One region of the Methylobacterium sp. WL69 genome, then DNA from elsewhere that is predicted to be linked to it. Evidence: predicted binding sites of a transcription regulator. Region 1 holds the regulator's gene; each other region holds the start of a gene.
The links. Region 1 encodes LexA, which represses DNA repair genes until DNA is damaged. Its sites were predicted from a motif close to TGTTCNNNNTGTGTTCNG; they were not measured.
Positions count from the first base shown of each region.

Region 2: a site for LexA is predicted at 1,933-1,950, ahead of FV218_RS04740 (PA0069 family radical SAM protein). Genes of this name have one in related genera too.
Region 3: a site for LexA is predicted at 2,060-2,077, ahead of ssb (single-stranded DNA-binding protein). Genes of this name have one in related genera too.

Region 1 covers NZ_VRUZ01000001.1:125,570-129,795, forward strand. Annotated here, with positions in the region: partial or broken gene FV218_RS00575 (ComEC/Rec2 family competence protein) at 6-1,403, shown strand; gene lexA (transcriptional repressor LexA) at 1,397-2,149, opposite strand; gene glp (gephyrin-like molybdotransferase Glp) at 2,390-3,619, opposite strand; gene moaC (cyclic pyranopterin monophosphate synthase MoaC) at 3,616-4,101, opposite strand; gene trpC (indole-3-glycerol phosphate synthase TrpC) at 4,112-4,226, opposite strand, start outside.
Region 2 covers NZ_VRUZ01000009.1:35,643-39,868, reverse strand. Annotated here, with positions in the region: gene FV218_RS04750 (glycosyltransferase family 1 protein) at 1-88, shown strand, start outside; gene FV218_RS04745 (ribonuclease HII) at 147-842, shown strand; gene FV218_RS04740 (PA0069 family radical SAM protein) at 793-1,905, opposite strand; gene FV218_RS04735 (hypothetical protein) at 2,074-2,595, shown strand; gene FV218_RS04730 (3'-5' exonuclease) at 2,599-3,465, opposite strand; gene ligA (NAD-dependent DNA ligase LigA) at 3,512-4,226, opposite strand, start outside.
Region 3 covers NZ_VRUZ01000004.1:75,780-80,005, forward strand. Annotated here, with positions in the region: gene FV218_RS02545 (hypothetical protein) at 1-414, shown strand, start outside; gene FV218_RS02550 (DUF4174 domain-containing protein) at 471-863, opposite strand; gene FV218_RS02555 (NADP-dependent oxidoreductase) at 1,005-2,030, shown strand; gene ssb (single-stranded DNA-binding protein) at 2,243-2,824, shown strand; gene gyrA (DNA gyrase subunit A) at 3,191-4,226, shown strand, end outside.

The sequences.
Region 1 (4,226 bases):
CAATCGTCGTATCGATTTCCGGCCTTCACATGGTGCTGGCCGCCGGTGTGGTGTTCTGGCTCGTGCGGGCACTCCTCGCCCTGGTGCCCGTGCTCGCCCTGCGCTGGCCGATCAAGAAGATCGCCGCCGCCTTCGCCATGGCGGGGGTGACGGCCTATTGCGTGTTCTCCGGCTGGGACATCGCCGCGGAGCGCGCCCTGATCATGACGCTCGTCATGCTGGGCGCGATCCTCGTGGACCGGCCGGCCCTCAGCATGCGCAACCTCGCCCTCGCGGCCCTCATTGCCCTGGCCCGCGAACCGGACGGACTCCTCGGCCCGAGCTTCCAGATGTCGTTCGGGGCGGTGGCCGGCCTCATCGCCTGCGCTCCCCTCATCGGCGCCCTGGGCCTGCGCGGACAGAGCGCGGGCCCCATCGGCCGCGCCGCCATCTGGGTCGCCACGGCCATCATCGGCACCCTGGCGACGACCCTCGTCGCGCAATTCGCCACGGCCCCGTTCGCCACCTATCATTTCCAGACGATCCAACCCTTCGGCCTCGTCGGCAACGCTCTGACTCTGCCGCTGGTATCGCTCGCCGTCATGCCGGCGGCAGTCCTCGGCATCCTGGCCTACCCCTTCGCCCTCGATCAGCCGGTGTGGTGGCTCATGGGCCTCGCCGTGCGCGGCATGCTGACCATCTCCACTTGGATCGCCGGCTTCGAGCGCGCCACCTACGTGGTGCCGGCCTTCGGGCCCGCGGCCCTGGCGGCGATGGCCCTGGGCCTCGTCGCCCTCACGCTGCCGGTGTCGCGACTGCACTGGCTCGGCCTACTGCCGATGGCGTTCGGCGTCGCCCTCGCTGCGAGCCCGATGCGGCCGGACATCTACATCGACCGTGAGGGAGCGGGCGTCGCGATCCGCGCTGCCGACGGTCGCTTGGCCACCCTCGGAAAACCGCCCAACTTCGTGATGGAGCAATGGCTCAAGGCCGATGGCGATGGACGCAAAGCCGGAACCGTCCTCGCCCTGCCGACGGCCCGTTGCGATCGTCTCGGTTGCGCGGCGCGGATGCCGGACGGACGGGTGATCGCCCTCGTCACAGACAAGCGCGCCCTGGGGGAGGATTGCGCCCGGGCCGACATCCTGATCAGCCGCCGGGAAGCGCCCCCCGGCTGCACCGCCAAGCATATCCTCGACCGGCCCTTCCTCGCCGCGCATGGCGCGACGGCAATCCGCCTCCCGGCGGCGGGAGATCCAGTCGTGACGACGGCGCGACGTTCGACCGATGTGGTGCCATGGCGCCCGTTGCGGCCACCAAAATCGACGGCCGCTCCCGCGAACACGGTTCCCGCCACGCCAAAAGTGCTCGAAACTGATGAACCCGACTTGTCGCCGGAAGGTTCGGGCGAACCCCTTCAGTAGCGTCGGACCAGACTGACGAGGCGTCCCTGGATCTGGACGCGATCGGGACCGAGAACGCGGGTCTCGTAGGCCGGGTTGGCCGCTTCCAGGGCAATCGACGAACCACGACGGCGCAGGCGCTTCAGGGTCGCCTCCTCATCGTCGATGAGGGCGACGATGATGTCACCGGTGTTGGCCGTATCCTGCTTGCGGATCACGACGAGATCGCCGTCGAGAATGCCGGCATCCACCATCGAATCGCCACGTACCTCCAAGGCGTAGTGCTCGCCACCGGACAGAAAATCCGGTGACAGGGTCACGGAATGACTCTGCTCTTGGATCGCCGAGATGGGCGTGCCGGCCGCGATGCGACCCATGACCGGGATGGTGATGGCGCGGCCATCGCCGTCCGTCGCACGCGTCGTCGGCAACCGCGCCGCCGGCATCCTTTCGACGGGCGCCTTGCCCTTGCCGCCCTCGACGACGCTCGGGGTGAAACGCCGCGTCTCCGGAGGGGGCGACGCCTTCACGGCGCCGGCCTGACCGCCAAGGCTTTCTGGCATGCGGATCACCTCGATGGCCCGCGCGCGATTCGGCAGGCGGCGCAGAAACCCGCGTTCCTCCAGGGCCGTGATCAGGCGATGGATGCCCGACTTCGACTTCAGATCGAGGGCGTCCTTCATTTCGTCGAATGATGGCGGGACACCGCCCTCGCTCATTCTCTGCTGGATGAACTGGAGCAGATCCAGCTGCTTACGCGTCAACATGCCGACACTCTTCCTGCGATAGATGAAGGCAGCACAGGCTGCAGAAACAAATCACGAACACGCTAGACGTTCTGGAAGTGTTCCGCAAGGGTTCTGTCGAAAGTTGCAACTTCGTACGTAAACGTTCGCACCGGTATGCACCCTGGCTCCCCGGCTTCGAACCAGAAACGGTCTCGTATGAGGCGCGTCTCGCGGACGCTCGCGGATCGCCCGAGCGCTTCGCCCTTCGATCCCACGGATCTACAGGATGCGCCGGTCGAGGCGTAGGATGCGGCAGAGATCACCGGCCTTGGCGGCCTCGGCGTGGGGCGGCCGGATCAGCAGGGCCTCGGCGTGGCCGAGGACGGAAAGCATGGACGAATCCTGCCGGTTCTCCGCGAAGACGATCGGCAGCCGGTCGGGCGCGGTGTCGAGGCGTGCGCGCAGGTAATCCTGGCGGCCGTCATTGGCCGGCATGTCGTGGCCGAGACAAGCGGGTTCGCTGCGATCCTTCCCGGCGTGAGGATCACCCAGCAGCGCCCGGATCGCCGGCACGACGAAGAGCAGGCCGCAGACGATGGACGAGACCGGGTTGCCGGGCAATCCGATCACCGTGGCGGCACCGAGGCGCCCGTGCATCAGCGGCTTGCCTGGGCGGAGCGCCACACGCCAGAATCCGAGTTCGAGACCTTGGCGGGTCAGGGCCGATTGCACGAGGTCGTGGTCCCCCACCGAGGCCCCCCCGAGGGTCACGAGGATGTCGGCCCGCGCTTCGGCAGCGTGCAGAAGTGCCGCCTCCAGGGCCTCCAGGCTATCACCGGCGATGCCGAGATCGATGGTCTCCGCGCCGGCCTCGCGGGCGAGGGCCGCCACCGCGAGGGCATTGGAGGCGACGATCTGGTCCCAGCGCGCCGGCTCGCCGGGCCGCACGAGCTCGTCGCCCGTGGCGAGGATCGCCACGCGCGGGCGTCGGCGCACGCTGAGCCGGCCGTGGCCGGCGGCGGCGGCGAGCGCCGTGCGGCGGGCGTCCAGGGTGTCACCGGCGTGAAGAAGCGCATCGCCCTCGCGGAAATCGAGGCCACTCGGGCGCACGAAACGACCGGCCGCCACGGGTTCGCGGGCGGTTACCATGCCGTCCGCCGCCTCGGCGTTCTCCTGGATCAGGATGGCATCGGCGCCCTCGGGCACCGGGGCGCCGGTGAAGATCCGCACGGCCTCACCCGCGCCGAGCGGACCGGTGAAGCCGTGGCCGGCGGCACTCGTGCCGATGACCCGCAACGTCGCCGGGCAAGCAGCGATGTCCTCGGCGCGCACAGCGTAGCCGTCCATGGCCGAGGCGGGGAAGGGGGGCTGGGTGCGGGTGGCGCACACCGCCTCGGCGAGGGTCCGGCCGGCGGCCTCCGCGATGGCGACGGTTTCGGACGTCACGGGCCCCGGGAGCCCGGCGAGAATCCGGCGCAGGGCTTCTGCGACGGGGATCGGCCCGCTCAAACGGCATCCTCCGCCAGGTAGGCGCCTGAGCGACCGCCATCCTTGGACAGGAGCCGGATGCCTTCGATGCGCATACCCCGGTCGGCGGCCTTCACCATGTCGTAGATGGTCAGGCACGCCACCGAGACGGCGGTGAGGGCCTCCATCTCGACGCCGGTCGGCCCGAGGACCTTGACCTCGGCGCTGATCCGCAGGCCCGGCAGGGCCTCGTCGACTTCGCAATCGACCCGGACCTTGGAGATCAGGAGCGGGTGGCAGAGGGGGATGAGTTCATGGGTGCGCTTGGCCGCCATGATGCCGGCGAGCCGCGCCGTGCCGATGACGTCACCCTTCTTGGCATCGCCCTCGCGGATGAGCGCCAGGGTCTCGGCAAGCATCACCACCGTGCCGACGGCACGGGCCGTACGGGTGGTGGCGGCCTTGTCCGAGACATCGACCATGTTGGCCGCGCCCGCCGCGTCGAGATGGGTCAGTTCGGCCATGGCCCGGTCCTCACGCGTCCCCGAAGAGCAGGTGCCGGGTCGCTTCCGCGACATCGTCCTGGCGCATCAGGCTTTCGCCGACGAGGATCGTGCGAAGGCCGTTCTGTCCGAGCTGCACCACGTCG
Region 2 (4,226 bases), on a different contig from region 1:
CCATGGCACGCCCGGCCCCCGCACGCGCCCCGGCCCCCGCGGCGATCGTCTCGGTGTGAACACGGGACGCAGCGCCCCGGCGTGGTGACTCGGCCGGGCCGGACTGGCAGGGTCCGCCCCCAGCCCCGACGCCGCGTGTCCCCCGTATGCTTCCGTTCGATGCCGCTCAGGCGAACAATTATCCGGCCGTGATCGGGTGCGACGAGGTCGGGCGCGGGGCGCTGTGCGGACCCGTGGTCGTCGCGGCGGTGTGGTTCGACCCCCGGGCGATTCCGGGGGAGATCCTGGCGGCGCTCGACGATTCGAAGCGCCTGAAGCGGGCGGAGCGCGAGCGTCTGACCCCCCTCATCCGCGCCCATGCCCGGGTAGCCCTGGCGGCCGGGTCGCGGGCCCTCGTCGATCGGATCAACGTGCGCGGCGCCACCCTCGACGCCATGGCGCGCGCCGTCCGCCGCCTCGGCCTCGATGCCCCGGTGCTGGTCGATGGCCGCGACGCGATCCCCGGCCTCGCCCTCTGCCGTCCCGTCATCGGCGGCGACCGCATCGTGCCGCAGATCGCCGCCGCCTCCATCGTCGCCAAGACCGTGCGGGACGCGGTGATGCGATCGCTCGCCCGGCGCCACCCGGCCTATGGCTGGGACAGCAACGTCGGCTACGGCACCAAGACCCACCTCGCCGGCTTGGCGACCCTCGGACGCTCGGCGCATCACCGCTGCAGCTTCACCCGCGCCTACGCACCCGAAACCCGCGCCCACGCGCCGGAGGCCCGCATCCACGGGCCCGAGTCCGCCCTCAGAACAGCGACAGCTGCGCCGTCGGCCGGGCGAACAGGTCGGTCCTGAGCTTCAAGCGCTCCTCGGGGTAGCCGAGGCGACGCCGGGCGAGGCGCATGCGGCGGACGATGAGGTCGGCGTAGGGCCCGGCCCCGACCATGCGGCGGCCGTACTCCGCATCGTAGGCACGCCCGCCGCGGGCTTGGCGCACCAGGGACATCACGTGCGCGCGGCGCCCCGGATAATGCTCGGCGAACCAGTCGTCCACGAGGGCGTCGAGTTCCAGGGGCAGGCGCAGCAGCACGTGGTTCGCTTCCCGCGCGCCGCGCTCGCGGGCGGCGGTCAGGATCGCCTCGATCTCATGGTCGTTCAGCGACGGGATCACCGGGGCGGCGATGACCATGACGGGAATTCCCGCCGCACTCAGGCGCTCGATGGCCTCGAGGCGCTTCTTCGGATGCGGCGCGCGCGGCTCCAGGCGGCGGGCGAGGTCGGGATCGAGGGTGGTGACCGAAACGGCGACCTTCACGAGATCGTCCCGGGCGAGGTCGGTGAGAAGATCGAGGTCGCGCACCACGAGGTTCGACTTGGTGACGATTCCCACGGGGTGCCGGAACCGCGCGAGCACTTCGAGGACGCTCCGGGTGAGGCGATGCTCGCGCTCGATGGGCTGGTACGGGTCCGTCGCCGTTCCCAGCGCGATGGTGGCAGGCCGGTAGCCCGGCGCCGACAATTCGGCCGTCAGGAGTTTGGCCGCCTCCGGCTTGTGAAACAGCCGCGTCTCGAAATCGAGGCCGGGCGAAAGGCCGACATAGGCGTGATTGGGCCGGGCGAAACAATAGACGCAGCCGTGCTCGCAGCCGCGATAGGGGTTGATCGAGCGGTCGAAGGAAATGTCGGGGGAGGTGTTGCGGCTGATGATCGTGCGGGCGTGCTCGGCCGTCACCACCGTCCGCAACGGGACCGGGGCCTCGGTCTCCCAGCCGTCGTCGAAGCTTTCGCGCCGCGTCGCCTCGAACCGCCCATCCGGATTGGCCGTGGCACCGCGCCCGCGCCGCGCCTCGCCCGGACGCGTCGTGCCGGCAAGGCGGCGCGCGGCGTCCGATGCCCCTTGACCCGCCGATCCCCGCACCCTGCCAGTCCTCCGTCACGTCAGGGAAGGAACATACCATGAACACAGCTCGGAGGGGCTGCACATAATCCAGGCAAAGACCGGTTTGGGTCCCGGCCTGCGCGCTTCCGTCAGCAAACCGGCCCCGCCGACGGCTTCAGTCGGCGCGAAAATACGGTATGCGCGGGCATGATCTCCGCTCTGATCCATGTGGCGCGGCCGACCGATCCCGAGGCGGTCGACCGGCTCGCCGACACCCTCGGCGCCCTCGTGGCCGGCGTCGCCGCCGGGCTCGTCGGCGATGCGGTCATCGTCGCGTCGAGCCACAGCGCGGCCATCGACACCGTCGCGGAGGCCACGGGTGCCAAGCTGGTCCTGCACCCGCGCGGCGGGTCGGCGTGGTCGGCCGGCGCGAAGGCAGCAAGGCGCGAATGGGTCCTGTGCCTGGAGGCCGGCGACGTGCCGGCCGAGGGCTGGATCCGCATCCTCGACCGCTTCATCGGGACCGCCCGGCCCGACGTGACCCTGGCCCGCCTGCGCCGCCCGCATACGGGTTTGCCGGCCCGCCTCGCCGCCCGGGGCGAGGGCGTCATCGGCGTCGGCGCGCCCCGTCCGGGCGACCTCGTCCGCCGCGAACGCCTGCTCGCCGGCCCGCGCTTCGTCCGGCGGGTGGCGGTGCGCCGGCTGACGGCCCGCCTCGAGCGGTCCTGAACGTCAGGACTCGGCGGCCGCTTGCATCCGCAGGCGCAGGCGCTCGACGTCATCGTGGTTGCCGGACAACAGATCGGTGATGTCGCCGTCGAGCAGGGCCGCGACGTGACGGCAGTTGGTGCCGTAGCGCCCCGCCATGCAGGTGCAGCGCAGGCGCAGACCCGTCGCCCGGTCCTCCAGGGTGACGGCGTAGCGGTCGCCGCGCCGGCCCTTCACGGCAAAACTGAGCGCCTGCACCCGTCGCGCCGCCGAGCCGGTACGGTCCGGCACCCCCCCTGGAACGGCGCGCGGCGGCATGGCACGGTCCGGTCCCTCCGGCACCGTCGTGACCGGCAGACGGATGGCGCGGGACAAGCCGAAGACATCGGGCGCCCCCGTCCGGCGCACGGCCGCCAGGGCGATCTCGGCGCACGCATAGGCATCCTCGCCGGCGTCATGGTGCTCGAAGCGGATGCCGAGGCGCGCCGCAACCTTGCCGAGTCCGCAGCCTTCCTCCGCCGGAAACACCCGGCGGGCGATCTGGAGGGTGCAGAGATAGGAGAAGGCCGGCGGGCGCAGGCCGTAGGCGGAGAGTGACGCGCGCAGGACCCCCATGTCGAAGCCGGCATTGTGGGCGAGCACCAGGCCGCTCGCGAGGTCCGGCAGGAACTCGGCCATCACCTCCGGAAACGTCGGCTGCGTCCGCACATCCGCCGGCACGATGCCGTGGACCCGGATGTTGCCCGGCGAGAACCGCAGCTCCGGCGGCCGGATCAGCCGCGATTCCCGACGCACCACGGCGCCGTCCGCGATCCAGGCCAAACCGACGGCGCAGGCACTGTCGCGCCGCTCGTTGGCGGTCTCGAAGTCGAGGGCGATGATCTTCTGCATGGGTCTCCGCACGGCCCGCCTCAACTACCCCCGGCGAGGATTCACCTCAAGCACTGGCCACGAGGGCGAGCCAAGCCTCCTCGCTCACGACTTCGACGCCGTGCTTCTCGGCGTCCTTGAGCTTCGATCCGGCGCCCGGGCCAGCCACAACGAGATCGGTCTTGGCCGAAACCGAACCCGAGACTTTGGCCCCGAGCCGCTCGGCCGTGGCCTTGGCCTCGGAGCGGGTCATGCGCTCCAGGGAACCGGTGAACACCACGGTCTTGCCGGCGAACGCCGTCGCGGCCATGGGCACGGCCAGGGGCTCCGTGGTGACCGCATCGAGAAGTGCCCGCACGGCCGCGTCGTTGTGGGGCTCGTTGAAGAACGCGATCAGCGAATCCGTGGCGACCGGCCCGATCTCGCCGTCGTCGGCGAAGTGACGGTAGGCATCGCCGGGGCGCTGGGACGCGGCCCGCGCGATCCCGGCGGCGGCCGCATCGGCATCACCGTAATGGGCGAGCAGGCTCGCGCGCTGCGGCGCCGACAGGCGTATGCGGCCGGGCGCCTCGGTGGGCTCGGCCGCTGCTTCGCCTTCCTCCGCTTCGGGGATCTCGCGCGGGAAGCCGACCTCCAGCAGGCGATCGCGGGTCGTCGGGCCGATGCGCGAGAGGGACGAAAGTTCGATCCAGTCCGGCCCGGCCTTGGCCCCGGCAGCGGCGGCGACCCCGGCCATGAGGGCGGCCATGTCCGGAAAGCGCTTGGCCAGGGCTTTCGCCGTC
Region 3 (4,226 bases), on a different contig from region 1:
TTCCATGGCGGCGGCTTCGGCGGTGGCGGATTCCGGGGCGGCTTCGGTGGAGGCGGTTTCCGGGGTGGATTCGGCGGCTATCGCGGCGTGGGCTTCGGCGGCTACCGGGGCGGTTTCGGGGGCTATCGCGGTGGCTTCTACGGCCACCGGGGCGGTTTCTACGGCGGTCGCGGCTTCGGTCGCGGCTACGGCTACGGGCTCGGAGGCCTCGGACTCGGGGTGGGTCTCGGCCTCGCGGCGGGCGGACTCTACGGCGGGTACGGCCCGGGCTATGGTTACGGCTATGGCGGCGGCTACGCACCCGTGGGGTACGGCGGGTACGATTACGGCTACGGCGGCGGATGCTACACTGTCCCGCGCGTGCGCTGGACGCCTTACGGTTACCGCCGGGTGTTGGTGGAGCGTTGCTTCTGAACGACCGTCATCATGGATGAACACCGGGGGCCGCCTTGCGCGGCCCCTTTTTCGTCTCAGCGCCCGATCTCACCCCGGCGCTTCGCCTCGTCTCGACGCATGGGCATGGCGTCGATGGTGGAGAACAACGCCTCGACCGGCAGCGGCTCAGCCGCAATACGCTTGGCTTCGCCGTCCTTGCCGACGAGGACCACCCGGAACGTGTCCGGCGGAAGCTTCAGGGATTCGCGCAGGCGCCGGGCCGGGGCTTCCGCACCCACGGCTTCCAGCACCACGAGGTCCCGTGCCCGCAGCGCGTCGGGCAGGGCCGCCAGGGCGGCTCGCTGGGCCAGCAGGCGGGAATCATCAGTGGCGGGCGCCGAAATCACAACGACCCGATGCGCCCAACGATGGGCCCCCAGGGGATCGTCCGCGGCGCGCGCGCCGGTGCCCGCCAGGAATACCGCCATCGTCAGCAAGAATCCGCGTATCATCGTGCCCTCCCAGGATACGGGTCAACGCACGGGAACGGCCCACGAACTCTATCCGAAATTGCTTTTCGGACGCGCGTACCAATCTGCGACCCATACCCGATCCGTAGGAGCCCGACCATGACCACCGCGAGTCCCATGAACCGCCGTATCGTCCTGGCCGCCCGCCCTCACGGCGAGCCCAACGAGAACCATTTCCGCCTGGAGGAAGGCCGGGTGCCGACGCCGCGTGATGGCGAAGTGCTGCTCGCCAACCGCTTCCTCTCCCTCGACCCTTACATGCGCGGGCGGATGAGCGCGGCGAAGTCCTACGCCGAGCCCGTGGCCATCGGCGACACCATGGTGGGTGCGACGGTGGCCGACGTCATCGCTTCGAACCATCCCGGGTTCGAGGTCGGCGAGACCGTGGTGGGCTTCGGCGGTTGGCAGGAGTTCTACACTTCCGACGGCGAGGGCCTGCGCAAGCTCGACCCCGCCGTGGCGCCCGTCAGCACGGCACTCGGCGTCCTCGGCATGCCGGGCATGACCGCCTATACGGGGCTTCTGAACATCGGTGCCCCGAAGCCCGGCGAGACCGTGGTGGTGGCCGCGGCCACCGGCCCGGTCGGCTCCCTCGTCGGGCAGATCGCCAAGCGGAAGGGCGCTCGTGCCGTCGGTGTCGCCGGGGGACCCGAGAAGTGTACCTACCTCATCGACACCCTCGGGTTCGACGCGGCCATCGACCACCGCGCCGACGACTTTCCCGACGCCCTCGCGGCCGCCTGTCCGGATGGCATCGACGTGTATTTCGAGAATGTCGGCGGTGCGGTCTTCGACGCCGTGCTGCCGCTCCTGAACACGTTCGCGCGCATCCCGGTCTGTGGCCTCGTATCGGGCTACAGCGCCACCGACCTGCCGCCCGGCCCCGACCGCATCCCGCTCCTCATGCGCGCGGTGCTGTCGAAGCGTCTCCGCCTGCAGGGCTTCATCGTCTGGGATTTCGCCGCCCAGGAGGCCGAGTTCCTGCGCGAAGTCGGCGGCTGGCTGAACCAGGGCGCCATCGTTCACCGCGAAGACATCGTGGAAGGCCTGGAAAACGCGCCGACCGCCTTTGCCGGGCTGCTCAAGGGCCGCAACTTCGGCAAGCTGCTCGTGAAGATCGCTTGATCGGACCAGGCGGCTCCTTGTCGACGAATTCGGACAAAGATAGAACATTCGTGGCGCGCGAGACGACGCGTGAGTCTCGGGGACAACCCGTCTGCCGACGATTGCCGGCGCTCCCAACTGGGCCCATGACAGGCGACGCCGACGCGTGCGGCCCGTCACCGGGCCGGGCTTCGCCCGGCGCGCGGTGAGATCGATCGAGAGGAGAGAGCGGCATGGCCGGCAGCGTGAACAAGGTGATTCTGGTGGGCAACCTCGGGCGCGATCCCGAGACGCGGCGCCTCGCCTCCGGCGATCCCGTCGTCAACCTGCGTATCGCCACATCGGAGTCCTGGAAGGACAAGATGTCGGGCGAGCGTAAGGAGAAGACCGAGTGGCACGCGGTGGTGATCTACAACGAGAACCTCGCCCGGGTCGCCGAGCAGTACCTGCGCAAGGGCTCGAAGGTCTACATCGAGGGCCAACTCCAGACTCGCAAATGGGCCGACCAGTCCGGCGTTGAGAAGTACACCACCGAGGTGGTGCTTCAGCGCTTCCGTGGTGAACTCACGTTGCTGGACGGCCGCTCAGGCGGCGGCGCCGGCGGCGAGATGGGCGCCGACGAGGAGGGCGGCGGCCAGATCAGCCGTGGCGGCGATTTCGGTGGCGGTGGCGGCGAGTACGGCGGAGGTGGCGGCGGTCGGTCCTCCGGCGGCGGGCGTCCTTCGGGCGGCGGCGACCGGCGGCCGGCCCCCTCGAGCGGCGGCGGTGGCGGTTCGAAGCCGAACTACGACCTCGACGACGACATCCCGTTCTAGCTTTCACAGGATAGGGCGCGGCACCGAAGGGTGTCGCGCCCTTCTCGATTCCTCCGAAGCGTCGCCCGTTTCAACGAGCGCCGGCAGAGTGGGACGGTACGGGCTCGGGCGAAACGCGGGTGACGCGCACGAATTCCGGTGCGTCCGGTACAAGCCGTTGCCGATCCACGGCTTTCCCGCGGCGGGATGTGGCGATCTGTGGCGGGTCGCTTCCTAATCGTTTATAGGAAGCGATAGGGGCAGGCGCGGCCCGGTTCGCCCGTGCGAACCAGGGCGATTGCCCCCGCAGAATCAAACACCCCGCGAGGAGCCGTCGTCGTCCGACGCCCCGCGCTTCGGGCGCCCACCAGGCAGAGATCCAGAACCTTGGCAGAGAACGACATTCCCGGCGCCGGAGCGCCCCCCGCCTCCGACATCAAGCCGGTTTCCATCGTCGACGAGATGCGTCGCTCCTATCTCGATTACGCCATGAGCGTCATCGTGAGCCGGGCCCTGCCCGATGCCCGCGACGGCCTCAAGCCGGTGCACCGGCGCATCCTGTACTCGGCCTACGAGAGCGGGCATCTGCCCGAGCGCAAATACGTCAAGTCGGCCCGCATCGTCGGCGACGTCATCGGTCTCTACCATCCGCACGGCGACCAATCGATTTACGACGCCTTGGTCCGCATGGCGCAGGACTTCTCGATGCGGCTCATGCTCATCGACGGGCAGGGCAATTTCGGCTCCGTCGACGGCGATCCACCGGCGGCCATGCGCTACACCGAATCGCGCCTCGCCAAGCCGGCCAACGCGCTCTTAGCCGACATCGACAAGAACACCGTCGATTTCCAGCCGAACTACGACGAGTCGCGGGAAGAGCCGACCGTCCTGCCCGCCCGGTTCCCGAATCTGCTGGCCAACGGCGCCGGCGGCATCGCGGTGGGCATGGCCACCAACATCCCGCCGCACAACCTCGGCGAGCTCATCGACGCCTGCATCGCCCTCATCGACGATCCCGGCCTGTCCATCGAGGGGCTGACCGAGATCGTGCCCGGCCCCGACTTTCCCACGGGCGGCTCGATCCTGGGCCGGGCCGGCACGCGCCAGGCCTACGCCACGGGGCGCGGCTCCATCATCATGCGGGCGAAATCCCACGTGGAGGAGCTGCGCAAGGAGCGCGAGGCTCTGATCTTCACCGAGATCCCGTATCAGGTGAACAAGGCAACGCTCATGGAGAAGATCGCCGAGCTGGTGAAGGAGAAGCGCGTCGAGGGCATCTCCGATCTTCGCGACGAATCCGACCGCGACGGCATGCGCATCGTCGTCGAGATCAAGCGCGATGCCATGGCGGACGTGGTGCTGAACCAGCTCTACCGGTTCACGCCCCTGCAATCGTCGTTCGGCTGCAACATGGTGGCGCTCA